Regions from separate parts of the Streptomyces sp. DSM 116793 genome, predicted to be linked through region 1. Evidence: riboswitches for the same ligand, from Rfam matches in the RefSeq annotation. Region 1 holds a riboswitch; the other holds the start of a gene.

Region 1 (14,927 bases):
CTACGGCCACGGAACCACCGCCCAGTTCATCGCGCTCAGCGAGCAGGTGTCCGGCAAGAACCTCGGCGACCTCTTCCACACCTGGCTCTACACCGCGGGCAAACCCGCCCAGCCGTAGTCCGGGGCTGCGCCGGAAAGCGGGACCGGCGCCCGACGTCCGAAGGGTCTCGGTCCCGGCCTCGCCGAGCCGTGGGAGCACGTGCACGAGAGCGGCGCTCCACCGCGTCGGCGGTGTGTGCACCGGTGGCGTGCCGGCTCGGGAGCGGTGGTGGCCCGCCCTGCCGTGGGGCGGGCGGGCGAGCCCGGTGGGCTCAGTCGCGCAGCCGCTCGTACAGCTTCTCGCGCAGTTCGGGTGTGACGCCCAGGCCGTCGGCCAGGTAGCCCTCCACACCGCCCCAGTTCTTCTCCATCTCGTCGAACGCGGCGGCGAGGTACTCCGCGCGGGCGTCGAAGAGAGGCGACAGCAGCTCCATGACCTCGGCGGACATCGCGTCCGGCGAGGAACTGCTGCGGTGCACCTTGTAACGGCGGTGCGTGGCGTTCGACTTCAGGTAGTCCGCCTCGATGGCGTCCCGCTCGACCCCCAGCGCCAGCAGTGTCACCGCGATGGACAGGCCGGCGCGGTCCTTGCCCGCCGCGCAGTGCATCAGCACGGGCACGCTGCCGTCGGCCAGCGCGCGCAGCACCCTGCCGTGCTCCTTGGTGCGGGTGCGCACCATCAGCCGGTACGACGTGACCATCCGGTGCGCCGCCTTGCCGTCGTCCAGCAGGCCGCGCAGCTCGTCCAGGCTGCCCTCGCGGACCATCGTCCAGAACTCGGCGCCGTGCGCCGGGTCCGTCAGCGGCATGTTCACATGACGGACGCCGTCCAGTGCGACGTCCCTGCCATCGAGCTGGAGGTCGGCCGCGTTGCGGAAGTCGAAGATCGTGTGCAGCCCCAGGGAGGCCAGGTAGCGCGCGTCGTCCTCCGTGGCATGGGCCAGGTGGCCGCTGCGGAACAGCCGTCCGTACCGCACTCGCCGGCCGTCGACGGTGGGCAGGCCGCCCAGGTCGCGGAAGTTGCGCACGCCGGTGAGCTCCGGCTCGGTGGACGGGACCTGCTGCGTCACGGGTGCTCCTCCCGGTCGTGCCGCCGCCGCTCACCGACGGGGCGCGCTGCCGACGATACGGCACCCGGTCCGCGGTGATCTTCCGTGCGGTGATCGAGGCAGGGGCCACAGGCCGACCTGGACTCCGGCCCCGTCGGAGCGAGTGCCGCGGCCATCCCGTGATGCGGCATCTGCCCGAAATGGCAACGTATGCCCAAGTGGCCCTGGAATGCGGATGCCTGGCGCGGGTGGCCGTGAGCAGGATCATAGTCGTGACGGTGGGTGGCGGCCGGGTGCGCGGCAATTCCTCGCGATCGCAATCCCGTTGGGGCGCGCGGAAGCCCGTCGTGCGACGCAGGGTGACCGCCGACCCGGCGATGGATCTTGGGAATGTCCGTATAGCGGGCACACGGCGGTGGCCTGCGGGTTGTGATCGTCATTCCGGTTCGCTTAGCGTCACGCTCACTCCGGGCGGACGCCGAGTCCTGCCACCGCCCGGGAACCGGACACCCACCCACGCCTGGCAGGAGCGGGGGAACCGCACGCAGTACGCCGGTCCGCACTCCGGAACGGCTAGGGGTGAAGCCGCGGACACACCGCGGCCGGGCATCTCCAGCCCGAACCCGACAGCTCACCTCGCAGGCGCCGGAGAGGAAATGCGTCATGCCCGCGAAGGGTAAGCACCGTCGTCCCAAGTCCCAGCGTCTCACCCGCAAGCTCGCCGTTGCCGGCACCGGCAGCGCCGCGCTCGCCCTGCCCCTGATGGCCGCCACGGGCGCGCACGCGGCCCCGGCCGCGGGCCACGTCCACCAGGCGGACGGCAAGAAGGCCGCGGTGGCCACGTACACCGTCAAGCCGCACGACACCCTGGCCAGGATCGCCCACAAGAAGCACGTACGCGGCGGCTGGAAGCACCTGTACCGCCTCAACCACAAGGTCGTCGGCAGCGACCCCGACATGATCCACCCGGGCCAGAAGCTGGTGCTGGGCCACCGGCCCGGTGCTCACGCGTCCAAGGCCGGCACCTCCGCGCCGTCGGCCGCCGGCACCTCCACCGGCCGGTCCTCCGCCGCGAAGGCGACCGACACCGCCGACCAGACCTCCGGTTCCGGTTACACGCTGCCGGTGGACGGCGCCACCCTCGGCACGCCGTGGCACCAGGCGGGCAGCATGTGGGCCAGCGGCTACCACACCGGACAGGACTTCATCGTGCCCTCCGGCACGCCGGTGCACGCCATCGCCGACGGCACCGTCGTCACCGCCGGCTGGGGCGGCGCCTACGGCAACCAGGTCGTGATCAAGCACAGCGACGGCAAGTACTCCCAGTACGCGCACATGTCGGCCCTGAAGGTCTCGGCCGGGCAGACCGTGAAGGAGGGCCAGGAGATCGGCCTCTCCGGCGCGACGGGCAACGTCACCGGCCCGCACGTGCACTTCGAGATCCGCACCACGCCCGACTACGGCTCCGACATCGACCCGTTGGCGTACCTGCGCTCGCACGGCGTCAACGTCTGACCGGCCCGTCCCCGGGGTATGACCCCGGGGACCGTGCACAACTCCGGGTGCCCGCGCGGCTCCCGGTGCCGCGGACGCCATGACTGCGGACTCCTCAGGAGCGGGGGCCCACCAGGGGACGGTGGGCCCCCGCTCGGGCGCTCCGCGGGTCTCCCGCACGCCCTGAGCCGGGCCGGGGGCAACGGCCTCCGGCCCCGCCCGCCGCACGGCCTGGGTCCCGTCCGGCGCGCGTTCGTGCCGGCCTTCCGGCATGGCTTCCCGTGGCCCTCCCGCACGGTCCCGGTGCGGCCCGACGGTGGCGCATCTCACCCGTCGTCAACCCATGGCTACGGTCGCGTAGGTCGAGGGGTGAGGGGGAGGATGATGCGACGTGGGAGAGAAGTCGACACGCTCCAGACCTTCCGGCGCGGCGGTGATCCGTTCGTACGCGGCCCTCGGCGACAGCTTCACCGAGGGCGTCGGGGACCCGGGACCCGACGGTCGCTTCGTCGGCTGGGCCGACCGGCTGGCGGTCCTGCTCGACGAGCACGCGTCCGGCCACCGCTTCCGGTACGCCAATCTCGCCGTGCGGGGCAAGCTCCTGGACCAGATCGTCGCGGACCAGGTTCCCCGGGCCAGGGAACTCGCCCCCGACCTGGTGACCTTCTGTGCGGGCGGCAACGACATCATCCGCCCCGGCACCGACCCGGACGACGTCGCCGAGCGCTTCGAGAAGGCGGTCGCCGAGCTCACCTCCGCGGTCGGCACCGTCATGGTGACCACCGGCTTCGACACCCGGGGCGTGCCCGTGCTGCGCCGGCTGCGCGGCAAGATCGCCACCTATAACGGCCACGTACGGGCCATAGCCGACCGGTTCGGATGCCCGGTGCTCGACCTCTGGTCGTTCAAGTCCGTCCAGGACCGGCGGGCCTGGGTGGCGGACCGGCTGCACCTGTCGACCGAGGGCCACAGCCGGGTGGCGCTGCGGGCGGGTCAGATCCTCGGCCTGGACGTCCCCGGCGACCCCGACAGTCCCTGGCCGCCGCTGCCGCCGCGGACCGTCCTGGAACTCCGCCGGGACGACATCCACTGGGCCCGTGAGTATCTCGTGCCGTGGATAGGGCGCCGGCTGCGCGGTGAGTCGTCCGGGGACCACGCGGTGGCGAAGCGGCCGGATCTGCTGCCGCTTGCGTAGGGGGCGGCCGGGGTTCCGGTCAGCGGGGCCCGCGTTCGCCTGGCGGAGGGCGGCTCCCCCCCGGAGCCCGGCCCGGGTACCCGGGGCGCGTCGAAGGCCGCGGGCCTCGTCGTGGCTGGTCGCGCCCACGCGGCGGAGTCGCGCGATGTCACAGCCCCGCCCCTTCTCGGGCATGCCACGGGCCGTTCGTCGGCCCCCTTTCGGGCGGGCCGGCTGCTCAGGGGTGCCCGGGGCCGGGGGCTCGCAGGCCACGGATCTCGTCATGGCCTGTCGCACCGTTCCCTGCGCCCCTTTCCGGTGCACTCAGGGGTGTTTGGTCGTGTTTGCCTGCTGTGCCGGGATTGGTGTGTGGGTCTTGGAAGCTGAGGGCAGGGGGCTGGGCGAGCTACTAGGGTGACCGGGTGGTGAGAGAGCGGTTGAGTGTGGCGGAGCGGCGCCAGGAGCTGCTGGGCGCCACCGTGGAGCTGATCGCGGCGCGCGGAGTGGACTCCGTGCGCATCGGTGACATCGCCGCGTCCCTCGGCGTCAGCAACGCACTCGTGCTGTACCACTTCTCGACCAAGGAGAAGCTGGTAGCCGCGGCCTTCTCGCACGCCGCCGAGCGCGACCTGGAGCGCCTGGGCAAGCTGGTGCGGCGGCGCACCACGGCGGTGCGGCGGCTGCGGGCCGCGGTGCGCTGGTATGCGCCGATCGGGCCCGCCAAGGGGTGGCGGCTGTGGATCGAGGCCTGGGCGGCCGCGCTGCGCGAGCCCGCGCTGCGGACAGTGGCCCGGGAGCTCGACCGGCAGTGGAAGGCGGCGCTGACCGGAGTGATCGCGGAAGGCGTGGCCGCGGGCGAGTTCCACTGCCCCGACCCCACGGCGGCCGCGCAACGGCTGACGGCGCTCCTGGACGGCCTCGCGGTCCAGGTGACGGCCTACGACGGAGCCGTCCCGCAGTCCAGAGTCCGCCGGTGGGCGGACGAGGCCCTCACCCGGGAACTACACCTGGACCAGCAGGCCTGAGCCCGTCCGCACCCCCTCTGCGACCGCCGACGAACAGAGGCCCAGCAGCACACTCCGCGGCACCCCGGTGGAGACGCCGCCCCGTGACAACGTGCGGCTCCGCCGTGCGGTCGCGCCGAGCCACGACGAGACCCGCACTCCCTGACGACCTCAAGCGGCACCCCCGCCCGGGCTCGCGGCACCGGAAAGGCCGCACACCCGGCCCGGCCCGGGACCGGGCTCACCCGGCGGTGCCTCCACCGGAGCCGACGGACCGCCCGGCACCGGAACGGGCGTCGGATGCCGTGGCCGCCGCACCGGCCGCCGCCCGGTCCCGCACATCGCAGAACTCCTTGAACCCCTGACTGGTCAGCCCGAGCGCCGAGTTCATCCGGGACCGCAGGTTCTCCACGGCAACCATGGCCGTGAGCTCGACGAACCCCGGCTCGCCCAGACTCTCCCTGAGGCGCCCCGCCAGTTCGTCCGTCACCTCGGGCGGCGTCGCGGACACCGCCTCCGCATACGCCATGACATCCCGCTCCAGCGGTGCGAAGAGGTCACTGTCCCGCCACTGCGGGACCGCACGCAGCTTCCCCGGGTCCATGCCGCGGCCGTGGCCGACCCAGTACCCGAAGTCCATGCACCAGGAGCAGCCGATCGCCGCCGCCGACGCCATCTCCGCGAGTACCTTGAGATCCTCGTCGAGCCGGTTCCACTTCCCCAGGGACTGCTCGAACCGGAGGTAGCTCCACAGCAGCCGCGGGTTGTGCGCCATGGCCTTGCCGGGATCGAGCACCTTGCCGTACGTGCGCCGCGAGTACCACTCCATGACGCGGAAGAAGAGGGTGCGGCGCGGACTGAGCGAAACGCGGGCCATGAGGTCCACCTCCTGGACGTGCCATCTGCTGTCACCGGTACGACGGACCGGGCCGCCGCGGATGTGACATCACGGGCGCGGCCCACGCGCGACCAGGCCGGAGCGCATACGCCGCCGGCCGCCCGCTCCGCCCGCCGCGCACGGGGTCCCACACCGCCGGGTCTCCGCTCCTTCGGCCCAGGAACCTCTGAACCGGAGCGCTGTCACCCGAGCAACACATAATGGAAGGTGACGCCGCCGTGTGGCCGCCGCGGGCGGACGGCGACGGCGCACAGGACGTTCATATGGACGAAGGCACGGACAGGGCTCGCGAGGGCGCTGTTCCGACCGATCAGGAGGCGCTGTGACCGGTTCCCGTTCCCTCAGCTCCGGGCTCCGCGCGCTGCGGCCCGCCGCCTTCGGCGCGGATCCGGCAGGTTCCCGGCTCGAGCGCATCCGCAGCTCGCCGAACTTCGCGGACGGCTCGTTCCGGAACCCCGTCGGGGCCCGCACACGCCCCTCCGCTTCCGCCCTGGAGCTGGCCCGCACCTACGTCGGCAGAGACGGACGGGCCCGCCGCGCGCCCCGCCGCCCGGTGCCCGTGCACGAAGGCACCGCCGCCGCCCTCGCGTCCCCGCCGGCCACGGGCCTGCGGCTGACGTGGATGGGCCACTCCAGCGTCCTCGCCGAGATCGACGGCACCCGGGTCCTCTTCGACCCGGTCTGGGGAGAGCGCTGCTCGCCCTTCTCCTTCATCGGGCCCAAGCGGCTGCACCCGGTCCCGCTTCCGCTGGCCGCGCTGGGCCCGGTCGACGTCGTGGTGATCTCCCACGACCACTACGACCACCTGGACCTGCCCACCATAAAGACGCTGGCCGGCACGGACACCCTCTTCGCCGTGCCGCTCGGGGTCGGCGCCCACCTGGAGCGGTGGGGGGTGCCCCGGGAGCGGCTGCGGGAGCTGGACTGGCAGGAGTCCACCAAGGTGGCGGGCGTGACGCTCACGGCCACACCCGCCCGCCACTTCTGCGGCCGCGGCCTGCGGAACCAGCAGAACGCCCTCTGGGCCTCCTGGACGGTCGTGAGCGACCGGCACCGCATCTTCCACAGCGGCGACACCGGCTACTTCCCCGGCTTCCAGGACATCGGCGCGGCACACGGACCCTTCGACGCCACGATGATCCAGATCGGGGCGTACAGCGACTTCTGGCCCGACATCCACATGACCCCCGAGGAGGGGATGCGGGCGCACCTCGACCTCCAGGGCGGCCGGCCCACCGGCGTCATGCTGCCGATCCACTGGGGCACCTTCAACCTCGCCCCCCACCCGTGGGCCGAGCCCGGTGAGGGCACCCTCGCGGCGGCGCGCGACGCGGGGGCGCGGGCGGCGCTGCCGCGGCCGGGCGAGCCGTTCGAGCCGACCGCCGCGGAGCTGCCGGCGGAGCCGTGGTGGCGGGCGGTGGCCAGGGCGCCGGAGGGGGGCTGGGCCGCGGTCGACGGTGCCGGGGCGAAGGGGCCGACGCCTACGGAGGGCACCGGTGAGCCGGAGACGGCACCCGCGGTGAGCTGATCCGGGGGTCCGGTCGGGCTCCGTCCCGACCGGGCTCGTGGTGGTGTGCGCGGTTTCCGGGCGCCGGAGCCGCGGGGCCCGGACGGCCCGGACCCGGGCGGACCCCGGGGTGCCCACCGGGGTGCGTCGTGGGCTCGCGGTGTCGTCGTGGGCTTGTCACGTAGTTCCTCGCTCCCCTTCGGGGAGCCCCGGGCCGTGGGCCGAGTCGGAGGGGGCTTCCGTGGGCCGTGATGTCTCTGTGGGCTGACGTGGTGGTCGTCGGGCTGGTGTGCGAGGGGTCATACCGGAGGAGGGCGTTATCCACCGGAGTTCGTGAACTGTCCGCCACGGGAGCGGCGCCTACAACTACCGTGTGTGTCCGCCGGATCGCGCAGGGTCGTAGTACGTGCCTGCCGACCGGTGCGGCGGCGCCGCACGCCCGCACTGCGCCGCACGAGCCTGATGCCCCTCCACCGCCGCCCGGCGGGGATCACCCACCGAAGGACTCCGATGGCGCACGTTCCCGTCCCTGCCCCCTCCGCCGACCACCGTGAGGGCGGCGGCAGGCACGGCAGACCCGGCCGGCGCGCCGGGCGGCCGTCCCTGACCATAGGCTCCAGACTGTTCGGGCTGGCCGTGCTGCCCGCCGCGGCCGTGGCGCTCGGCGCGGCCCTCGTCCTCACGTCGACCACCGGCACCACCGCCCGGACCGGCACCCCCTGGGCGGTGCTCGGCGGGGCCGCCGTGCTGACCCTGCTGGTCCTGGCCGGCGCCGGGCTGGCCGCCCACCGGGTTGCGGCGGGCCTGTCCGGCCGGATCGTGGCGCTCCGGCGCACCACCGCGCGCGGACAGGCCGAGCTGCACGACCTCGTCGAGGCGCTGCGGCGTGGCGCGGCGCCAGACGCCCCCACGGGGTCCGGCCCGGTGGCGCCCGAGGCGGCCCCGCACAGCGGCGCGGCCGACGAGCTGGGCCGGCTGGCGGCGGAACTGGACCGCGCGCACGACACCGCCGTCGCCGCCGTGCTGCGGGCCGCTCGGCACTCCACGGGGCCGTCCGGTGACGCGGGCGAGGGCGAGGGCGAGGCCGCGGGTGGCGCCCGCGGTGCGGACGCCGTGCGCGGCACGGTGCGGCGGAGCGCCGACGCGGCGCACCTGGCGCACACCGTCGCCGTCTCCGCCCACCTGGCCCGGCGGATGCAGGCGCTCGTGCACCGCGGCATCGCCGTCCTCGACGAGCTGGAGAGGGAGACCGAGGACCCCGACCTCCTCAAGAGCCTCTTCCAGGTGGACCACCTGGCCACGCGCCTGCGGCGGCACGCCGAGAACGTCGCCGTGCTCGGCGGCGCCGCGTCCCGCCGCCGCTGGACCCACCCGGTGCCCGTCACCGAGGTACTGCGCTCGGCGATGGCGGAGGTCGAGCAGTACCCGCGGGTCATGCTGGTGCCGCCGATGGACGGCTCGGTGCGCGGCCACGCCGTCGCCGACGTTGCGCACCTGCTCGCCGAACTCATCGAGAACGCCACGGTGTTCTCCGCCCCGGGGACCCCTGTGATGCTCCGCGTCTCCCCCGTCACCGCCGGTCTCGCCATCGAGGTGGAGGACCGCGGCCTCGGCATGCCCCCGCGCGAGCAGGCCAGGATGAACACACTGCTCACCGACCCGGCCGGCGCGGCCGCGACCCGTGTGCTGCATCACGGCAGGACCGGCCTGTACGTCGTCTCCCGGCTGGCCCGCAGACACGGCATCTCCGTCCGGCTGCAGAGCAACGTCTACGGCGGCGTCCAGGCCGTCCTCGTCCTCCCGCGTGCCCTCCTCGGCCCCGGGGCACCCCGGACGATCGAGCGGGGGAGCGCCCGGCGGCTCGCCGAGACGCCCGTGCCGGCCGGCCTCACGGCCGGTCCCACGCGGGCTCCGTCCGACCCGGTCGCGTACGCCGGCACGGGGCAGGACGCGCGGGACGGTGTGCGTCCCGCGGTGGTCGGTGGCGCGGGGCCGGGTGAGCTCCGCGCCGCGCACAGCGGTGTGCGTCCGGACGTGGACGGTGCTGTGCGACGTGATGTGGACGGTGGTGTGCGTCCGGACGTGGACGGTGCCGGTGATGTGGAGGTTCGGGGCGCCGCGGGTCCCCGGGCGCACCCCGCCGGGGTCCGGGACGGCACCGACGCGCCCGCGCACGCACGCCCCGGCGGGCCGGCCGACGATGTGGCGCGCGAGCACGCCACGGAGGAGACCACGGCGGTACCCGGCGTACCCATGGATGTCCCCCGCGCGGAGCAGCGCCCCCGCCTGCCCCGGCGTCCCGCACAGGAGCCCGTGACGCGGCAGCCGCACGGCGCGCCGCAGACCCGGCCGGGTGGCGAGCGGAGCACCCGACCCACTCCGGGGCTGATGGCCGCCTTCCGGCGCGGCACCGGCCTCGGCGCGGCGCAGCGGGCGACCGGCACGGGGCCCGGGCCGCGAACCGGCCCGCGGCCCGGAGGGGCCGGCACGCCGGGTGGGAGCTGACACGCCGCCCGCCCCTCACCCGGGCCGCCCACTCGTGCGCCGCGCACCGGAGCGCCGCCGTCCCTCCTCCCGTCCCTCCTCCCGGCCGCAGCCCCGTGCCCCGACCCGCCCACCCCGTCCCACCCGCTCCGCAGTTCCCCGTACGCAAGGAGTCCCACCGATGGCGAGCGATCCGCCGACCGACCGCACCCGGGTCCTTGAGCGGCTGCTCACCGGTCTGATCCGGCGTGTGCCGCACACCCGCAGCGCGGTGCTGCTTTCGTCCGACGGGCTGGTCAAGGCCGTGCACGGACTCGACACCGACCGTGCCGACCACCTCGCCGCGCTGGCCTCCGGGCTCTGCTGGCTCAGCCGCAGCGCGGGCAGCCGGCTCTGTGACGGCGGCGCGGTCCGCCAGGTCGTCGTGGAGCTCGACTCCGCGCTCCTCTGCGTCTCCACGGTGGACGCCGACACCTGCCTTGCCGTCCTGACCGGACCGGCCGCCGACGCCGCGGTGCTGGGATTCGAGATGGCGACGCTCGTCGGGACCGCAAGGCCGTACCTGGCGCCGCCGTTGCGGCGCCCAGCGGCCTGGCCGGCGGCGGTACGGCCGTGACCTCACCGGCGCCGCACGACACGCAGGACGCGCCGCACGACACGCAGGACGCGCCGCACGACACGCAGGACGCGCCGCACGACACGCAGGACGCGCCGCACGACACGCAGGACGCGCCGCACGACGCGCAGGACGCGCCGGGCGTCGCACTCCATCGCACACACCACCCCGTGTGCGCCGAAGCTGCCGGAAGGCATGGGGAGAGGCGGGAGGACAGGGCCCGGTGTGGTGACGGTTTCCTGTGCGGTGACGGGATCCGGAGCGGCGATGGGGTCCGGTGTGACGACGGCGTGCGGCGCGGCGACGGCGTCTGGCTCGACGCCGCCGCCGGGCGGATCGTCCGCCCCTACACCGTCAGCAACGGCCGCACCAGGCCGTCCACCGACCTCGGCCCGGTCGCCTCGGTGGCCGCCACCGGCAGCGCGCCGCCCGCCCGGCTCGGCCCGGAGCACCGGGAGGTGGTCCACCTGTGCGCCGTGCCCCACTCGGCGGCGGAGGTCGCGGGCCTGCTCCGGCTGCCCGTGGCCGTGGCCAAGGTGCTGATCGGCGACCTCGTCGACTGCGGGGCCCTCGCCGTGCGCGCCCCGGCCCGGCACGGCGACACGGACCGCGCCCTTCTGGAGGCCGTGCTCGCCGGTCTGCGCCGCACGCTCTGAGGCCGCCCGCGCCACCGCGCGGCGGAGGCCTCCGGAGAGACCTCCGGAGTCGCCCGCCCTGCCCGCGCAGGCCCGTTGGACCGGGGGAGCGCCCCCGACCCGCCCCGCCTCGTCCGCTCCTCGCCGTGCCGCCGTCGCGGGCCGATTGTCAGTGCCGTTGGCTACGGTTCGTGCCATGCCAGACGCCGACGACGTACGCCGTATCGCCCTCTCCCTGCCGGACACGGCGGAGAAGACCGCGTGGAGCATGCCCACCTTCCGGGTCGCCGGGAAGATGTTCGCCACCCTGCCCGAGGACGAGACGTCCATAGCGGTGCGCTGCCCCAAGGAGGAGCGGGACGAACTCGTCCTGGCCGAGCCGGAGAAGTTCTGGATCGCCTGTCACGAGGCGGGCTTCGCATGGGTCCGGGTGCGCCTCGCGGCGTTGGAGGACACCGCCGAGCTGCATGACATCCTCGCCGACTCCTGGCGCCAGGCGGCCACTCCCCGCCTGCTGGAGGCACACCCCCGGCTCGGGGTGCCGGGCGGCGGCTGACCGGGTTCGTCCCCGGGCGCTGTCGGTGCCGCATGGCATGATCACACATGCAGGTGCGAGCCGGGCGCGCGGCGGCCGTCGGCTCACAGGGGGAGGACACCGCAGAAGATGACAGGACACGGTACGGGGCATCCGCCCGCACCCGGCCCGGACACCCCGGCCCCGGGAGGCGACCGCGCCCACCCGGCCGAGGCCCCGGCCCGGGCGGAGGGCCGCCGGGCCGCCGGACGCTCCGGCACCCCCGGCGCCACCACCGGCGGGCAGCCGGCCGCCGGCGCCGTGCTGCCCACCAGCGGCGACGGAGCCATGACGAGCGGTTGCGGGCCGGTGGCGAGTGGTGCCGGGCTGCCGGCGACAGGTGGCGGGCCGGTGGCGGGCGGTAGGGGGCTGCCCGCGGACGGTGAGGGTCTGCTCGCGACAGGTGGCGGGCCGGTGGCGGGCGGTGGGGGGCTGCGCGCGGACGGTGCCGGCACCGGCGCCAGGCGGCTCTGGTCGCGCGACTTCGCGCTCTTCTTCACCGCCCGTGCCCTCGCCAAGCTCGGTGAGACGATGCTGCCGGTCGCCCTCGCGGCGGGCCTGCTGGAGCACGGGTACGGTGCGGGCGCGGTCGGCCTCGCCATGGCCTCCTCCGTGGCCTGCTTCGCCGGACTCGTCATCTTCGGTGGCGTCTTCGCCGACCGGTTCGGCACCCGCGGCCTGATGATCGGCGCCGACCTGGTCCGGCTGGTCAGCCAGTCCCTCGCGGCCGTCTTCTTCTTCACCGGGCACGTGGTCCTCTGGCAGATCTGCGCCATCGGCGCCGTCAACGGCGCGGCGTCCGCCGTCTTCCAGCCCGGGGTGGCCAGCACGGTGCCCCGTCTCGCCGCCGACGTCCAGGCGGCCAACGGCGCCATCCGCATCGCGGAGTCGTCCGCGCAGCTCGCGGGCCCGGCGCTCGCGGGCCTGCTGGTCGCGTTCGCGTCGCCGGGCGGCGTCTTCGCGGCCCACGCCGCCACCTACGGCCTCAGCGCCCTGTGCCTGCTGCTGCTCCGGCTGCCGCCCGCCCCCCACGGCACCGCGGGGCGCACCACCGGCTTCCGGGCCGATCTCGTGGAGGGCTGGCGCGAGTTCAGGTCCCGCACCTGGCTGTGGGGGGTCATCGCGATCTGGTGCGTCCTGATGATCGGGGCCTCGGGGCCGACGGTCCCGCTGGTCGCCACCGAGGTGGTCCAGGAGCACGGCCCGCGCGCCTACGGCCTGGTCAACTCCGCCCTCGGCGCGGGCACCGTGGTCGGCGGGCTGGCCGCGCTGCGCGCCCGGCCGCGCCGGATGCTGCGGGCCGGGGCGCTGGCCCTGTACCTCTTCGCGTTCTTCCCGGCCGTCGTGGGCGCGCAGTTCGGTGTCGCCGCGATGGCCGCCGGTGCCGCCGTCGCGGGCGCGGGCCAGTCGTTCTGGGCCGTGATGTGGGCGACCAGCGTCCAGACGCAGGTCTCGCCCGGCGTGCTCAACCGCATCCACGCCTACGACGTCGCAGGCTCCCTCGCGATGATGCCGGTGGGCCAGGCGCTCGCCGGCCCCGCCGCCGGCGCCTTCGGCACCGAACACGTCCTCCTCGCGGGGAGCGTGGTGACCCTCCTGGTCGCCACGGCCCTCCTCGCCGTCCCGGCGATACGCAACCTGCTCCGCGTCGACCAGTCCGTCTCCCGCTACGGACCCGGCCCGGCGGCAGCGGCGGAACACGGTGCGGGCGGCGGCTCCCACGCGGCGGGCGAGCCGGCCGCCGCCGCGGTGCCCGGCGGCGCGGGCGCCGCACGGGGCGCGGAGCCGGCCGGCACCGGTGCCGCGGCACCGGTCATACCGGTCATACCGGTCACACCCGAGAGCGGCCCAGGAAGCCGGTGATCCGCTCCCGCAGCGGCCCGGCGGTCAGGCCGTGGGTGGCGAGGTGCTCGTCGAACTCGCCGTACCGGCGCAGCTCCCGGCGCCCCACGCCAAGGCCCAGCACCCGGTGGGGCACATCGGCGAGCGCGTCGTTCACCGCGGCCGTGGAGGTGCCCGCCAGATACGGCTCCACGACCACCACATCGGTGCCCGTGGCCTCCGTGGCCCGGCGCACCGCCGCGGCGTCGAAGGGCCGTACGGTCGTGGCGTAGAACACGCTCACGTCGAGGCCCTCCGTGGCCGCGAGGACCTGGTCGAGCATCGGGCCGACGGCGATCACCACCCCCGCGCGGCCGGTGCGGACCGGCAGGAAGCGGCTGCCGTCGACGGCGCGCGCCGAGCCGTTCCGCTGCACCGACAGACGGACGTAGACCTTGTCGTCGCCCGCCGCCACCGCGTGCCGCAGCAGCGTCTCCGCCTCGTCGGGGTGGCCGGGCACATGCACCGTCCAGCCGTCCAACGTGTCCATCAGCGCCACGTCGCCCGGTGACATATGGGTGAAGCCGCCCGCGGGCCAGTCGAACGAGGCGGCAGCGCTGACCAGCACCCCGCCCAGCCCCTGGTGGCCGAAGTCCAGCTTCACCTGCTCGAAGGGCCGCTCCACCAGGAAGCTGGCGAAGCTGTGCATGACCGGACGCAGGCCCGCGAGCGCCAGGCCCGCGCCCGCGCCGATCAGGAGCTGTTCACGGATCCCGACGTTGATCACACGGTCGGGGTGCTTGCGCGCCGGGTCGGCGAAGGCGTCCCTGCCGATCTCGGCGAGCACGACGGCGACCCGGGGATCCTCGTCGAGGATCCGGGCCATGGTGGGGGCGAACCGGTCACGCATGGTGTCCATGTCGGGGGTGTCCTTTCGGGACGGTAACTGTGGGGCTGGGGCCGGTGGAGCCGGCGCGGCGCCCGGCGGGAGTGGCGGAGGGGGAGCGGCCGGGAGCGGTGGCACGGGCCGGAGGAAGGAGTGCACCAGCACGCGTCGGCCTGGCCTCAGCCGGTCTTCGGCTCGACCCGGGCGACGACCGCGTGGGGCCGCCCCGGGTGCGGGGCCGTGAAGGCCGCGTACAACGCCTCGTGGTCGCGCCCGTCCACCACCCGCGTCGACCACCCGGCCGCCGCGAAGCGCGCCGCGCTGCCGCCGCTGCTGCCGTAGGAGGCCGAGGAGTTGTCGATCAGGACGGTGTGCAGCTGCTCCAGGCCGGCGGGCCCCGCGAAGGCGATCGCCTCGTGGTTGCTGCCCTCGTCCAGCTCCGCGTCGCCCACGAGGACCCACACCCGCGGCTCGGCACGGCCCTGCGCCCGCAGGCCCAGCGTCGTGCCCACCGCGATCGGCAGCCCGTGCCCCAGCGAGCCGCTGGCGATCTCCACACCCGGCACCAGCACCCGGTCAGGATGGTGGCCCAGCGGGGAGTCGTACGAGCCGAAGCCGGGCAGCCAGCCGGCGGGCAGGAAGCCCTTGGCGGCGAGCACCGCGTAGTAGGCCATCGGTCCGTGGCCCTTGGAGAGCAGGAACCGGTCGCGGCCCGGGTCGTCGACGGTGCCGGGGGAGACCCGCAG
Region 2 (14,927 bases), 1.1 Mb from region 1:
ACGGGCGGGTGGCGGGGCGAGGCGCACGGACGCGCCCAGTACGGACGCCCCCCGCGTGGCCACGACCACGGGCTCCAGGGAGACCGCCACCACCTCCGGATGGCCGTCGACCAGCCGGGAGAGGCGGAGCAGCAACTCTTCCAGGGCGGCTGTGTCGACCGGTGCGGAACCGCGCCAGCCGAACAGGAGCGGGGCGGTCCGGATGGACCTGACCACGGCACGGGCCTCGCGGTCGGTGACCGGGATCAGCCGGTGCGCCATGTCCCCGAGCAGTTCGGAGGCGGCGCCGGCGAGCCCGAAGGAGAGCACCGCTCCGGCGGTGGGGTCGATGACGGCGCGCACGACGGTGTCGACCCCGCGCGGCGCCATCGACTGGACGACCGGGAGCAGTTCCCCGGGGCTGCCGAAGGTGTCGGTCAGCTCCGTGTAGGCGCGCCGGAGTTGCTCCTCGTCGGCCAGGTCCAGCCGGACGCCGCCCAGGTCGGCGCGGTGCCGCAGATGGGGTGCGGTGGTCTTGAGCGCCACCGGGTAACCGAGCTCGGCGGCGGCCCGCGCGGCCTGATCGGGGCCCGGCGCGGGCAGGGCGGCACGGAGCGGGATGCCGTAGGCGCCGAGCAGTTCGCGGGTGTCGCCGGGGGCGAGCGTGGCTCCGCGCGGATCGTTCCCCGAACGCTCCAGGAGGTCCTGGATCAGCTCCGCGGCCCGCTTCGCGTCGATGTCGTCGTAGTGCGGCACCCTGCCGGGGTCGGCCGCCTCGCGGCGCCACTGCGCGTACCCCACGGCCTCGGCGAGCGCACGGACGGCGCGCTCGGCTGCCGGGTAGGCGGGGATGCGGCGGTCGGGAGCGGTCTCCGGGCCGGGGGCGCGGACGGTTTCGGGGGCAGGGTGGTCGCGGGCGGCTTCAGGGGCAGGGTGGTCGCGGGTCGCAGAGGGTTCGACGGCAGCGGAGGACTCGGGGGCACGAGAGGACTCGGGGGCCTCGGCGGGCTCGGCGGGCTCGGCGGTGTCAGAGGACGGGGTGGTCTCGGCGGGCCCGGGCGGCTGCTCGCGGGCCGGCGGGGCGGGGCGGCGCGGGCCCGTGCTGGTGGCCGCGGACAGGGCGGCGGCCAGGCCGCCCAGCTCGACGTGGACCACGGAGAGGGGCTTGTGCGGGTGGGCCGCGGCGGCGGACCGGAGCGCCGCCGCCAGTACCCCGTCCGCCGCGGGTCCGCCGTCCACGGCGGGGATCACGGTGACGACCACGGCGTCGCAGTCGGGGTCCGCCAGGGCCTCGCACAGCGCGGCGTGGAAGTCGTCCGGGGTCGCCGACGTCGTCAGGTCCCGGGGCCGCAGCGGGCGCAGCCCCTCGGAGAGGCAGGCGTCGTAGGTGAGCAGCCCCAGGGACTCGGAGTTGCCGAGGATCGCCACCCGGGGCCCCGCGGGCAGCGGCTGCCCGGCGAGCTGGAGGCCCGCGTCGACCAGCTCGGTGATGGTGTCCACCCGGATGACACCGGCCTGCCGGAGCAGCGCGGAGACCGTCGCGTGGGGCAACCGGGTGGGCTGCACGGCGTGCCCCGTGGGCGCGCTTCCGCCGTGCCGGGCGCCCTGCACCACGACGAGCGGCTTGACGGCGGCGGTGCGCCGGGCGAGGCGGGTGAACTTGCGGGGGTTGCCGATCGACTCCAGGTACATCAGCGCGACGTCGGTGTCCGGGTCCTCGTACCAGTACTGCAGGACGTCGTTGCCGGAGACGTCGGCGCGGTTGCCCGCGGACACGAACGTCGAGAGGCCCACCGCGCCACCGCCGCGCCGGTGCAGCCGGGACAGCAGGGCGATGCCGGTCGCGCCGGACTGCGCGAACAGGCCGATCCGCCCCGGCCGTGGCAGCTGTGGGGCGAGCGAGGCGTTCAGGAGTACGTCCGGGGCGGTGTTGACGATGCCGAAGGCGTTGGGGCCGATGATCCGCATGCCGAAGGAACGGGCCTGGCGGACCAGCGCCCGCTGCCGCTCGAGGCCCTCCTCCCCGCTCTCCGCGTAGCCGGCCGAGAGCACCACGAGCCCCTGCACGCCGTGCGCCCCGCACTCGTCGGCCACCTCGGGCACCCGGGACGCGGGCACCGCGACCACCGCCAGGTCGACGGGCCCGTCCAGCTCGGTGAGGGCCCGGACCGCGGGCACGCCGTCGAGCGAGGTCAGCTCCGGCGGGAAGGCGTGGTTGACGGCGTACAGACGGCCGGTGAAGCCGGCGTCGCGGATGTTGGCCAGCACGCTGCGGCCGACCCCGCCCGGGGTCCGGCTGACGCCGATCACGGCGACGGCGCCCGGCCGCAGCAACCGCTGCACGGAGCGCGCCTCGGCCCGCTGCTCACGGGCGAGCTGGACGGCGCGGGACCCCTCGGTGGGCGCCAGGTCCAGCTCCAGGAGCACGACACCGTCCTCGAAGCTGCGCTTCTGCTGGTAGCCGGCGTCCGTGAAAACCTTGATCATCTTGGTGTTGGCGGGCAGCACCTCGGCAGCGAACCTCCGGATGCCGCGCTCGCGCGCCACCGCGGCGATGTGCTCCAGCAGCGCGGAGGCCACCCCCCTGCCCTGGTGTGCGTCCTGCACCAGGAAGGCGACCTCGGCCTCGTCGGCCGGCTGCCCGGCCGCCCTGCGTGCGCCGTCGATGCGGTCGTAGCGCACGGTCGCGATGAACTCGCCGCCCACCACGGCCGCGAGCCCCACCCGGTCCACGAAGTCATGGTGGGTGAAACGGCGCACGTCGTTCGCGGAGAGCCGGGGGTACGGGGCGAAGAAACGGTAGTACTTCGACTGGTCCGACACCTGCTCGTAGAAGCTGACCAGGCGGTCCGCGTCGTCGGCGGTGATCGGCTTGATCCGCGCGGTGCCACCGTCGCGCAGCACCACGTCGGCCTCCCAGTGCGCGGGGTAGGCGTGCCGGTCCGACGGGCTCTGCATGGGGTCAGGGTACGGCGTACGGGGGCGTGTCTCCGGGTGGGACGGGGCGGGTGGCGGGGTGTGCGGCTGCCGTCTCCGGGGGCGGGGCGGGAGTGCGCGCGGGGGCGGGCGCCCCAGGCTGAACCGGGGCGGGCTGTGGCCAGGGCGCGGGTGACTCGGGGCGAAGCGGGGCCGCTGCGCGAGGGCACTTCCGCGGACGGCACGGGTGGAGCGCGGCCGGAGCCGCGGGGGCATCGCTCGTGTTCGGTGGGGCCGCCCCGGCGCTCCGGACCCGTGTGCGACACTGGTCTAGACAACTACCGGGAGTCATCGCCACGCCGTCGGCCAGACGGCACGCACGGGACCCTTGCCGGACACGCCGGGACACTCCGAGACACTCGAAGGGCAGCAACACCATGGCTGAGCGCCGCGTCAACATCGGCTGGGCCGAGGGGCTTCACGCCCGACCCGCCTCCATCCTCGTCCGGGCGGCCACCGCCTCGGGCGTGCCGGTGACCATCGCCAAGGGCGACGGCGCTCCGGTCAACGCCGCGTCCATGCTCGCGGTGCTCGGCCTGGGGGCCCAGGGCGGTGACGAGATCGTCCTCGCCTGCGACGCGGAGGGCGCGGACGCAGCCCTGGACCGCCTGGCGAAGCTGGTCTCCGAGGGGCTGGAGGAGCTGCCCGAGACGGTCTGAGGGTTCCAGCCGCCCGTCACCCTTGCCGCGCCCGCCGGACGCCTCCGTTCCGGTGGGTGCGGCTTTCGCGTTCTCCGGGCATGGTGCGCGCCCTCCGGGCATGGGCACGTGGTTCAGCGCAGGGGCGCGTTGTTCAGGGCATGGTGGCGTTGTTCAAGGCATGGTGGCGTGGTTCAGGGGTCATGGGCGGTCTGTTCAGGATCATGGGCGGGTTGTTCAGTACACAGGCGGCTTGTTCGGGCATACAGGTCACGTCTCCGGACACCCGGGCTCCACGCCCTCCCGGTGCTTCGGCCCGGTGCCGCGGCCCGGTACGGCGGCCTCGGTGAATCGGCCCGGAGAGTTCGGCCCCGGTGCATCGGACCGAGCGCGTCGATTTTTCGCATTCCGGGCCGGTGAATGTGCTGTGGCAATGCATAGAGGCACATGAGAAGGCGCCTGCGGGATACCGAAAGAAGGCCCCGCCATCGCACGCGTTCACACACGACACGCATAACCGGCCACGGCGAATTCCGCCGCCGCCCACACATGGTGCACGGCACGGATACCGGCCGTATACGAATTCATCGCCAGCTTCGTTTTTACGGGGTTCCTGTTAAAGGCAGTACCCTGCCGCGTGTACGGCGTGTTACGAAGCCCTCACGCGGTCGGGGCGGGCGGGGGTCCTGGGGAAGCGCAGGCGGTGTGCCGGGATGCCCCGTTCGGTGTGCACGGCGGTCACCGCGCGGGCCCGTTCGGCGTCGCCGCGGGCCACGGCGTCGAGGATCGCGGCGTGCTCCGCCCAGGACTCCGCGGGCCGCTCGGTCACGTCGACGGTGTACATCCAGGAGACCTTGTGCCGGAGCTGGGTGAGCAGCGAGGTGAGTCCGGGGCTACCGGAGGCCTGGGCCAGCGTCTCGTGGAACCAGCTCTCCAGCGAGCGCAGATCCTCGCCGTGACCTCGCCTGACACGGTCGTGGCCCAGGCGTACCAGCCCCCTGAGCACCTTCAGATGGGCCTCGGTGCGGCGCTGCGCGGCACGGGCGGCGCCCAGCGGTTCCAGCAGCATACGGATCTCCAGGAGGTCGGCGGCCTCCTGCTCGGTGGGCTCGGCGACACAGGCCCCGGCGTGCCGGCGGGTGACGACGAAGCCCTCCGCCTCCAGGGTGCGCAGCGCCTCGCGCACCGGGATGCGCGAGACGCCGTAGCGCCGTGCGAGGACCTCTTCGGTGAGCCGGCTGCCGCGTTCCAGCAGGCCGGAGACGATGTCGTCCCGGATGGCCGTGCATACCGACTGCGCGGGAATGCGCATGACCGGACCTCCGCCTTGATCCCCGCGAAAACGCGGCCCAATGAAGCCTGTTCGGCGACTCTATTGCAGACAGCCGCATTTGCCGAAGGGTGGCGGGGAACCATGGGTATTTTTTGGACTCGGTCCTGACACCGCCGGGTGCGGTGTCAGGAGGCGGGCGTTCGGCACCGGGCGCTGCCGTATTTCCTTTCGGCGGTCCCCGGCTTCGGTTCGCAAAGGGACGGTGGTCGGCCCTGGGGCAACCATCACCCCGGGGAAGCCGTCGCCCGCGGGGAGCCGTCACCCCGCGGGGAGCCGTCGCCTCGGGGCTCAGTCGTCTCCACGGGAGCAGCGGTGGTTCCCGGTGATCAGACGTCGACCCCGTGGGAGCGGAGGTAGGCCACCGGGTCGATGTCCGAGCCGTAGTCGGGCGTGGTGCGGGCCTCGAAGTGCAGATGGGGGCCCGTGGCGTTGCCGGTCGCGCCGGAGAGGGCGATTCGCTGCCCCGGGGCGACGCTCTGGCCGACGGCGACGCCGATGGAGGACAGATGGCCGTACTGGGTGTACGTGCCGTCGTGCATCCGGATGACGATGTTGTTGCCGTAGGCGCCGCCCCAGCCGGCCTCGACGACGGTGCCGGCGCTCACGGCGTGCACCGGGGTGCCGGACGCCGCGTGGAAGTCGATGCCCGTGTGGCTGCCGGAGGACCACAGGGAGCCGCCCGTCCGGTAGCCCGTGGTGATGTACGAACCGCTGATCGGGACGGTGTAGCCGGTGCTCCTGCGCACCGCGGCGCGGGCGGCCCGCTTCTTGGCCGTGCGGAGCTTGGCCACCTTGGCCTCGGCCTTCCGCTTGGCCTGCGCCGCGGTCCGTGCCGCCTTCTCTTCGGCCGCGCGGCGGGCCGCGGCCTCGTCGGCGGCCCGCCGCTGGGCGGCCGCCTGCGCGCCGATCCGGTCGGCCGTCGTGGCGCCCGCCAGGAGGGCCCGGGTCAGGCCGGCGTCCTCGGGCGGCCGCTGCGCGGCGAGTGCGGGGGTTGCGGTGAGGCCACCGATGACGCCGGTGGCGGTGAGTGCGGCGATGCCTGCCGCGTACGCGGTGGAGCGCACGAGGCGGCCTGGTCGGCGGTGCTTCCCGGTGACACGGGTGAACGCCATGAAGCGGCTGGTCCTTTCCCTCCTTCTCGCCTGCCGGGTTAGCTGACGGGTTCGGAGCAGGAAGGTCTCCTACGGACACCCCCTCGGGAAGGGAGTCCGATTCACCCCGGGACATGTTGGGTCCCCGGCTCCCCCGGCTCGCGCCGTGTGGGGACTCGGCGATGGCTGCCCGGCACCGCGGGCGCGGCGCAGGTCCGACGAACAGCCGGACCGACGCTAAAGGGGACATCTCCAGACCAACAAACAGATCAGCCCTTTTGTAGCGCATGCCACAGGGGCAGACTGGCTTTCTTCCTGTCAATTCGGACAGCGGGTGGGTGAATTCGGGGTGTTTGCCGGTGCCACGGGTGGTGATTGTGGTAGGCGCGGGCGGTGCACGGGCGTACGCGGACGAGCGGGCGTACGGAGTGAGCGGGCGTACGCCGTGAGCGGGCGGCCGGGCGGCATGCGGCGTGCGGCGGGGCCGGGCGGTGGGCGGCGGGTGGGTGTGTTTGCCGTATGCGGCGAGCCGGCGGCGTCCCGCCGAGCGTCCGGCCGTACGCGGCGACGGCGCCCCGCGGAAGACCGCTGGGGCGCCGTCCCGTCACGTCCGGGGTGCGGGGTGCCGTCAGCCGGAGACCACCGTGACCTCGCCGATCCCCAGCGCCCGTACGGGCTCCTCGATCTGCGCGGCGTCCCCGACGAGCACGGTGACGAGCCGGTCCACCGGGAACGCGCTGACGACTGCGGCCGTGGCCTCCACCGTGCCCGTGGCGGCGAACCGCTGGTAGAGGTGGCCCTGGTAGTCGTCCGGAAGGTGCTGCTCCACCTGGTCGGCCAGCGTGCCCGCGACGGCGGCGGCGGTCTCGTACTTGAGGGGGGCGACGCCGACCAGGTTCTGCACGGCGACATCGCGCTCGTCGTCCGTGAGTCCGTCGGCGGCGAGGTCCCGCAGCACCTTCCAGAGGTCGTCAAGGGCGGGGCCCGTGGACGCCGTGTCGACCGACCCGGAGATCGCCAGCATGGCGGCGCCGGCGGCCCCTTCGGGCGACGACGGCGCGGACGAGCGCAGCACCTGGCTGAAGGCCCGCACGCCGTACGTGTAGCCCTTCTCCTCGCGCAGCACCCGGTCGAGCCGGGAGGTGAGCGTGCCGCCGAGGCAGTAGGTGCCGAGCACCTGGGCGGGCCAGACGCGGTCATGGCGGTCGGGTCCGATCCGGCCGATCAGCAGCTGCGTCTGGACGGCGCCGGGCCGGTCCACGATCACCACACGGCCCCGGTCGTCTGCGATGATCGGCGGCACCGGGCGGGGGGCGGCGGTGTCACCGGTCCAGGACCCCAGCGTGTCGGCAAGCACCGTGTCCAGGTCGGTGCCGGTGAGGTCGCCGACCACGACCGCGGTGGCCGTCGCCGGGCGTACGTGCTTCTCGTAGAAGGCGCGCACCGCACCGGCGTCGATGGCGGCGACGGTCTCCTCGGTGCCCTGCCGGGGCCGCGACATGCGCGACGTCGCCGGGAACAGCTCCCTGGAGAGCTCCTTGGCGGCACGGCGGGCGGGGTTGGCCATCTCGTGCGGGATCTCGTCCAGGCGGTTGCGCACCAGGCGCTCGATCTCGCTGTCGGCGAAGGCGGGCGCGCGGAGGGCGTCCGCGAGCAGGCCGAGCCCCTTGGGCAGCCGGGAGGCGGGCACCTCCAGGGAGAGCCGCACTCCCGGGTGGTCGGCGTGCGCGTCCAGCGTGGCGCCGCAGCGCTCCAGCTCGGCGGCGAAGTCCTCCGCGGAGTGCTTGTCGGTGCCCTCGGAGAAGGCGCGCGCCATGATGGTGGCCACCCCGTCGAGGCCCTCGGGCTCCGCGTCCAGGGGGCTGTCGAGCAGCACCTCCACGGCGACCACCTGCTGGCCGGGGCGGTGGCAGCGGAGCACCGTCAGGCCGTTGGAGAGCGAGCCGCGCTCGGGGGTGGGGAACGCCCAGGGCCTGGCCGCGCCGGGCTGGGGCTGGGGGTGGAAGTCCATCGTCGTGCCCTGTTCTGACGTCGCGGCCTCGGTCACTTCGCCGCCTCCTCGTCCTGGTCGGTGCTGTCGGCGGCACCCGCGGCCGCTGCGGTCTCTCCCGTCGCTCCGGTCTCCGCGGTGTCACCGGCGTCCCCGGCGTCTTCGGTGGGTTCGTAGACGAGCACTGCGCGGTTGTCCGGGCGCAGCCGGGCCCTGGCGGCCTCCTGGACCTCCTCGGGGGTGACCTCCAGGGCGCGCTGCACGGCGGTCAGGGCGAGCTGGGGGTCGCCGAAGAGCACGGCGTAGCGGCAGAGTTCGTCGGCGCGGCCCGCGACGGTGCCGAGGCGGTCCAGCCACTCGCGCTCCAACTGCGCCTGCGCGCGCTCCATTTCGCCGGGGGTGGGGCCCTCCTCGGCGAACCGCGCCAGCTCCTCGTCCACGGCGGCCTCGATGACGGGGATCTCCACGTCGCCGGAGGCCTTCACGTCCAGCCAGCCGAGCGAGGGCGCCCCGGCCAGCCGGAGCAGCCCGAATCCGGCGGCCACGGCGGTGCGGTCACGGCGCACGAGGCGGTTGTAGAGCCGCGAGGACTCGCCGCCGCCGAGGACGGTCAGGGCCAGGTCGGCGGCGTCGCACGCGCGCGTGCCGTCCTCCGGGAGGCGGTAGGCGGCCATCAGGGCGCGCGCCGGGACCTCCTCCTCGACGACCTCGCGGAGCTGCTGGCCGATGGTCTCCGGCAGGGCGCCGTCCCGGGGCGCCGGCTTGCCGTCGTACGCGGGGATGCTGCCGAAGTACTTCTCGACCCAGGCCAGCGTCTGCTCCGGGTCGATGTCGCCGACGACGGACAGGACGGCGTTGTTGGGCGCGTAGTAGGTGCGGAAGAACTCCTGGGCGTCCTCCAGGGTGGCCGCGTCCAGGTCGGCCATCGAGCCGATCGGCGTGTGGTGGTAAGGGTGACCCTCCGGGTAGGCCAGGGCCGTCAGCTTCTCGAAGGCGGTGCCGTAGGGGACGTTGTCGTAGCGCTGGCGGCGCTCGTTCTTGACGACGTCGCGCTGGTTGTCCAGGGACTGCTGGTCGAGCGCGGCGAGCAGCGAGCCCATCCGGTCCGCCTCCAGCCACAGGGCCAGCTCCAGCTGGTGCGCCGGCATGGTCTCGAAGTAGTTGGTGCGCTCGAAGCTGGTGGTGCCGTTCAGGGAGCCGCCCGCGCCCTGCACCAGCTCGAAGTGGCCGTTACCGCGTACCTGCTTCGAGCCCTGGAACATCAGGTGCTCGAAGAGGTGCGCCAGGCCCGTACGGCCGGTGACCTCGTGGCGGGAGCCGACGTCGTACCAGAGGCAGACCGCGGCGACCGGGGTCAGGTGGTCCTCGGAGAGCACCACGCGCAGGCCGTTGGCCAGGCGGTGCTCGGTCGCTGTCAGGCCGCCGGAGCCGGCCTGCGCTGTGGCCGTGTGACCCATGGGCATGTACGTCCCTTCGATCGCGAAAGCTGTGGAAACCCCCTGCGGGGTGTCGGGCGACGGGCGCCGGTCCGCCCACTGTATGCAAGCGTGCAGACACCTCGCGAAGTTCCCGCTCCGGCGGTGTCGCGGCCGGGCCCGGCCGGGTCACGGTCCGCGTTGTCCGTGGGGCGGTCCACAATGGAGCGCGTCAGACCCTCGTCCGGTCCCGGCAGTACCGGCAGTATCCGTGAAGGAGCCGCGCAGCGATGGCCCGCCGCAGCACGAAGACCCCGCCGTCCGACGACCCGTTCGAGGAGCGGATCCTCGACATCGACGTCGTCGACGAGATGAAGGGCTCCTACCTCGAATACGCGTACTCGGTCATCTATTCGCGGGCCCTGCCGGACGCGCGGGACGGCATGAAGCCGGTGCACCGCCGCATCGTCTACCAGATGAACGAGATGGGCCTGCGCCCCGACCGCGGCTATGTGAAGTGCGCCCGCGTCGTCGGCGAGGTCATGGGCAAGCTCCACCCGCACGGCGACGCGTCGATCTACGACGCCCTGGTGCGCATGGCCCAGCCGTTCAGCATGCGCCTGCCGCTGGTCGACGGGCACGGCAACTTCGGCTCGCTGGGCAATGACGACCCGCCCGCGGCCATGCGCTACACCGAGTGCCGGATGGCGGACGCCACCTCCCTGATGACCGAGTCGATCGACGAGGACACGGTCGACTTCAACCCGAACTACGACGGGCAGGAGCAGGAGCCGGAGGTCCTCCCGGCCGCCTATCCGAACCTCCTGGTGAACGGCGCCTCGGGAATCGCCGTCGGCATGGCGACGAACATGCCCCCGCACAATCTCCGCGAGGTCGTCGCGGCCGCCCGCCACCTGATCAGGTACCCGGGCGCCGACCTGGAGACGCTGATGAAGTACATCCCGGGCCCCGACCTGCCCACCGGCGGCCGCATCGTCGGCCTCTCCGGCATCCGGGACGCCTACGAGACGGGCCGTGGCACCTTCAAGATCCGGGCGACGGCCTCCGTGGAGAACGTCACCGCCCGCCGCAAGGGCCTGGTCGTGACCGAGCTGCCCTTCGCGGTGGGCCCCGAGAAGGTGATCGCCAAGATCAAGGACCTGGTCGGCGCCAAGAAGCTGCAGGGCATCGCGGACGTCAAGGACCTCACGGACCGTGAGCACGGCCTGCGTCTGGTGATCGAGATCAAGAACGGCTTCGTCCCGGAGGCCGTCCTGGAGCAGCTCTACAAGCTGACCCCCATGGAGGAGTCCTTCGGGATCAACAATGTGGCGCTGGTCGACGGCCAGCCCCTGACGCTGGGCCTCAAGGAGCTGCTCGAGGTCTACCTGGACCACCGCTTCAACGTGGTCCGCCGCCGCAGTGAGTTCCGCCGCGGCAAGAAGCGCGACAGGCTCCACCTGGTCGAGGGACTCCTCGTCGCCCTGGTGGACATCGACGAGGTCATCCGCCTGATCAGGTCCAGTGAGAACTCGGCGCAGGCGAAGCAGCGCCTGATGGACCGCTTCTCCCTGAGCGAGGTCCAGACCCAGTACATCCTGGACACCCCGCTGCGCCGCCTGACGAAGTACGACCGCATCGAGCTGGAGTCGGAGCGCGACCGGCTCAGGGCCGAGATCGAGGAGCTGACCCGCATCCTGGACTCCGACGCGGAGCTGCGGAAGCTGGTCTCCGCCGAACTGTCCGCGGTCGCCAAGAAGTTCGGCACCGACCGGCGCACGGTCCTGCTGGAGTCGGCGGACGCCCCGGCGATCGCCGTGCCGCTCCAGGTGGCCGACGACCCGTGCCGCGTCCTGCTGTCGTCCACCGGCCTGCTGGCCCGTACGGCGACGGACCAGCCGTTCGTCCCGGAGGGCGGCAAGCGCGCCAAGCACGATGTGATCGTCTCCTCCGCGCCCGGGACGGCCCGCGGCGAGGTGGGCGCCGTCACCTCCACGGGGCGGCTGTTGAGGCTGTCGGTGATCGACCTGCCGCAGCTCCCGGAGTCCGCGTCCACGCTCTCGGGCGGGGCGCCGGTCGCGGAGTTCCTCTCCCTGGAGGCGGACGAGGAGCTGATCTGCCTGACGACCTTCGACGAGTCCTCGCCCGGCCTCGCCCTGGGCACCTTGCAGGGCGTCGTCAAGCGTGTGGTTCCCGACTACCCGGCGAACAAGGACGAGCTGGAGGTCATCACTCTCCGTGACGGCGACCGCATCGTGGGCGCGACGGAGCTGCGCACGGGCGAGGAGGACCTGGTCTTCATCACCGACGACGCCCAGCTGCTGCGCTTCCCGGCCGCCCAGGTGCGTCCGCAGGGGCGGCCGGCGGGCGGCATGGCGGGTATCAAGCTCGCGGAGGGCGCGAAGGTGATCTCCTTCACAGCTGTGGACCCCTCGGCCGACGCGGTCGTGTTCACGGTCGCGGGCTCGCGTGGCACGCTCGACGACTCGGTCCAGACGACCGCGAAACTCACGCCGTTCGACCAGTACCCCCGCAAGGGCCGGGCCACGGGCGGGGTCCGCTGCCAGCGATTCCTGAAGGGCGAGGACTGCCTGCGGCTGGCCTGGGCGGGTCCCACGCCGGCCCGGGCCGCGCAGAAGAACGGCACACCGGTCGAGCTCCCGGAGCCGGATCCGCGGCGCGACGGCTCGGGGGTGTCGCTGCAGAAGACGGTGGCGGTGGTGGCCGGGCCGCTGACGTGACGCGGTGACGCTGAACGCCCGGCCGGGGTGCACCCGGCCGGGCGCACCCGCCGGCAGGCCCGTTACGGCGCCGGTGTGCGGCCCGTGTCCCCGGCGTCGGAGTACTCCCCCGGGCCGGGGTGACCGGCCTCCGGGTCCGGGGCGTCCCCGGGCTCCCCGGGCGCGACCGGAAGTTCTTCGTGCTCGCCGTGCCGCACATAGCGCAGGACGCCCCACATGCTGTGCTCGTCGGGCGGCTCCTGTGCCGCGGAGCCGGTGATGCGACAGGCGGCCAGCCCTTCGAGCAGGGCGTCGCCGTCGATGGCCGAGCCGATGAGCACGAGACGGGTGAACCGCCCGCCGCCGACGCCCCAGTTCTCGGACGGCACCGGAAGCGACGCCCACGGTTCGGACGCCCACGCCCCCGGCATCTGCGTCTCGGGAGTCACAGGCACGCTGGACCAGGGCTCGGGTGAGAAACGCAGGAAGCTGCCGACGGCGTGCACGTGGTAGCGGTTCACCGGGTCGGCGGCGCCGAAGTCGACATAGCCCTTGATGCGGTACAGCCCCTTGGGGCGGCTGTCGAGGAAGGCCATGGTCCGGCGCGGGTCCATGGGCGTGCCGGAGGTGAAGGAGACGCTGTCGTACGCCAGGTGCAGGTGTTCGTGGTCCGGGTGCCCCTCATGGGCGCGCAGATCGTCGAAGGAGAGCTGCCCGACGCGTTCGGTGACCGCCTTGCGGTCGAAGAGCAGGTCCGGGTCGATCCGCCCGTAGGAGGCGGCGATCACGGCCGCGCGGTCGGCCAGCGCCCGCACGACGCCCAGGGTCCGCTCCCGGGCCGCCGCGTCCACCCGGTCGGTCTTGTTGAGCACCACCAGGTCGGCGATGCGCAGGTGCCGCTCGATCTCGGGATGCCGCTCCCTGGTGGCGTCGAACTCCGCGGCGTCCACCACCTCCACCAGTCCCCCGTAGACCACCCGGGGGTTCTCGCTGGCGAGCACCATCCGCACGAGCTCCTGGGGCTCGGCGAGGCCGCTGGCCTCTATGACGATCACATCGATGCCGGCGGCCGGCCGGGTCAGCCGCTGCAGGTACTCGTCCAGCTCGCTGACGTCGACCGCACAGCACAGGCAGCCGTTGCCGAGCGACACGGTCGAGTCCCCGAGCTGTCCTGCGACGGCCAGCGCGTCGACCTCGATCGCACCGAAGTCGTTGACCACTGCTCCGATGCGGCTGCCCCTGCTGCTGTGCAGCAGGTGGTTGAGGAGTGTGGTCTTGCCGGAGCCCAGGAAGCCCGCGAGCACGACGACGGGAATCTGCTGGTCAGTCACGTGCGGCCTCTCTCACGCGCTCGCTACGACGCATGGGGTGCGATACGGCCCCAGGATACGAGCGCGGCACGCGACGGTGCGAACCTCGTGCCTTAAGGCCCTACTTCACGCCACCGGCGCGGGAGCCGGGGGAACGGGGACCGGCGGAACCGCCCCCACATACCTGGCCGCCGGACGGATGATCTTGGAATCCTCGGCCTGCTCCAGGATGTTGGCGCTCCAGCCGACGACGCGGGCGGCGGCGAAGGTCGGCGTGAACATCTCCCGCGGCAGGCCGCACAGTTCCATGACGACGCCCGCGTAGAACTCCACGTTGGTGTGCAGGTCCCGGCCCGGTTTGAGCTCGGCGAGAATGGCCTCCACACGCCGCTCCACCTCGATGGCGAAGTCCACCAGGGGGCCGCCGAACTCCTCGGCCAGGCCGCGCAGCATCCGCGAACGCGGGTCCTCCGTGCGGTAGACGGGGTGCCCGAAGCCCATGATGCGGTCCCCTTCGAGCACCCGCGCACGGATCCAGGCGTCGATGCGGTCGGGTGTGCCGATGGCGTCGAGCGTGTCCAGGGCGCGGCGCGGCGCCCCGCCGTGCAGCGGGCCGGAGAGCGCGCCCACGGCGCCGGACAGGCAGGCGGCCACGTCGGCGCCGGTGGACGCGATGACGCGGGCCGTGAACGTTGACGCGTTGAATCCGTGATCAATGGTGGAAATCAAGTATTGCTCGATGGCCCGGGCCCGCCGGGGGTCCGGCTCGGTGCCCGTCACCATGTACAGGTAGTTGGCCGCATACGGCAGGTCGTCGCGTGGCTCCACCGGCGCCAGGCCGCGGCCGAGCCGGTACAGCGCCGCGAGCAGGGTGGGGACGACCGCGCAGACGGCGAGGGTGTCGGCTCGGCGCCGGTCGGCGTCGATGTCGTAGACCGGCTGGAAGCCCTGTGCGGCGCCGAAGAGGGAGAGCGCGGTGCGCAGGCCGGCCAGCGGCCCGGACCGGGGGCCGGCCGCGGCGACGGCGGGCAGGGCGGCGGCGACGTCCTCGGGCAGCCGGCGCAGCGCCGCGGTCCGCCGGGTGAAGTCGGCGCGCTGGGCGGCGTCGGGCAGGCCCCCGTGGACCATGAGGTGCCAGACGTCCTCGAACGCGCGGGTCCGCGCCAGCTCGACGGCGGAGTACTGGCGGTAGTGGTAGAAGCCCTCGCGTCCCCGCACGTCACCGATCGTGGTCTCGGTGACAACGACTCCTGCGAGTCCTCGGGGAACGTCGACGGGGGCGGTCGCCCTGTTCGTCGGCTCGGTGGGCGTCGTGGGCTGCATCGGGGTCTCCTCTTGCGTCCTCTGCGTCCTCCATGGACTTGATTAGACGATCCATGCTTGACTACTTAGTTGTCAATATTGATTAAATCAACATACGGACGCCGACTCTCCCGGATACGGTGACGCCCATGAAGGATCAAGACCTCGCCTCC

The links. A riboswitch is a leader RNA that binds a small molecule or an ion and turns the genes downstream of it on or off. The one in region 1 is predicted to bind cyclic di-AMP.
Region 2: it holds a riboswitch for cyclic di-AMP, as region 1 does, so the genes downstream of both, ACSMXW_RS28390 (M23 family metallopeptidase) here and ACSMXW_RS32695 (LysM peptidoglycan-binding domain-containing M23 family metallopeptidase) in region 1, are expected to answer to the same signal.

The regions. Positions count from the first base shown of each region.
Region 1 covers NZ_CM170494.1:8,288,908-8,303,834, forward strand. The annotation lists gene ACSMXW_RS32685 (M1 family metallopeptidase) at 1-118, shown strand, start outside; gene ACSMXW_RS32690 (tyrosine-protein phosphatase) at 312-1,109, opposite strand; cyclic di-AMP (ydaO/yuaA leader) riboswitch at 1,590-1,748, shown strand; gene ACSMXW_RS32695 (LysM peptidoglycan-binding domain-containing M23 family metallopeptidase) at 1,752-2,603, shown strand; gene ACSMXW_RS32700 (SGNH/GDSL hydrolase family protein) at 2,974-3,777, shown strand; gene ACSMXW_RS32705 (TetR/AcrR family transcriptional regulator) at 4,179-4,781, shown strand; gene ACSMXW_RS32710 (carboxymuconolactone decarboxylase family protein) at 5,002-5,637, opposite strand; gene ACSMXW_RS32715 (MBL fold metallo-hydrolase) at 5,981-7,186, shown strand; gene ACSMXW_RS32720 (sensor histidine kinase) at 7,676-9,670, shown strand; gene ACSMXW_RS32725 (roadblock/LC7 domain-containing protein) at 9,831-10,265, shown strand; gene ACSMXW_RS32730 (hypothetical protein) at 10,268-10,462, opposite strand; gene ACSMXW_RS32735 (DUF742 domain-containing protein) at 10,556-10,921, shown strand; gene ACSMXW_RS32740 (MmcQ/YjbR family DNA-binding protein) at 11,097-11,456, shown strand; partial or broken gene ACSMXW_RS32745 (MFS transporter) at 11,907-13,163, shown strand; gene ACSMXW_RS32750 (transketolase family protein) at 13,306-14,214, opposite strand; gene ACSMXW_RS32755 (transketolase) at 14,361-14,927, opposite strand, start outside.
Region 2 covers NZ_CM170494.1:7,227,417-7,242,343, reverse strand. The annotation lists gene ACSMXW_RS28405 (bifunctional acetate--CoA ligase family protein/GNAT family N-acetyltransferase) at 1-2,937, opposite strand, end outside; gene ACSMXW_RS28400 (HPr family phosphocarrier protein) at 3,333-3,614, shown strand; gene ACSMXW_RS28395 (GntR family transcriptional regulator) at 4,243-4,905, opposite strand; gene ACSMXW_RS28390 (M23 family metallopeptidase) at 5,253-6,038, opposite strand; cyclic di-AMP (ydaO/yuaA leader) riboswitch at 6,051-6,209, opposite strand; gene ACSMXW_RS28385 (M16 family metallopeptidase) at 6,646-8,028, opposite strand; gene ACSMXW_RS28380 (M16 family metallopeptidase) at 8,061-9,470, opposite strand; gene ACSMXW_RS28375 (DNA gyrase/topoisomerase IV subunit A) at 9,713-12,163, shown strand; gene ACSMXW_RS28370 (CobW family GTP-binding protein) at 12,226-13,473, opposite strand; gene ACSMXW_RS28365 (citrate synthase) at 13,579-14,775, opposite strand; gene ACSMXW_RS28360 (citrate synthase) at 14,904-14,927, shown strand, end outside.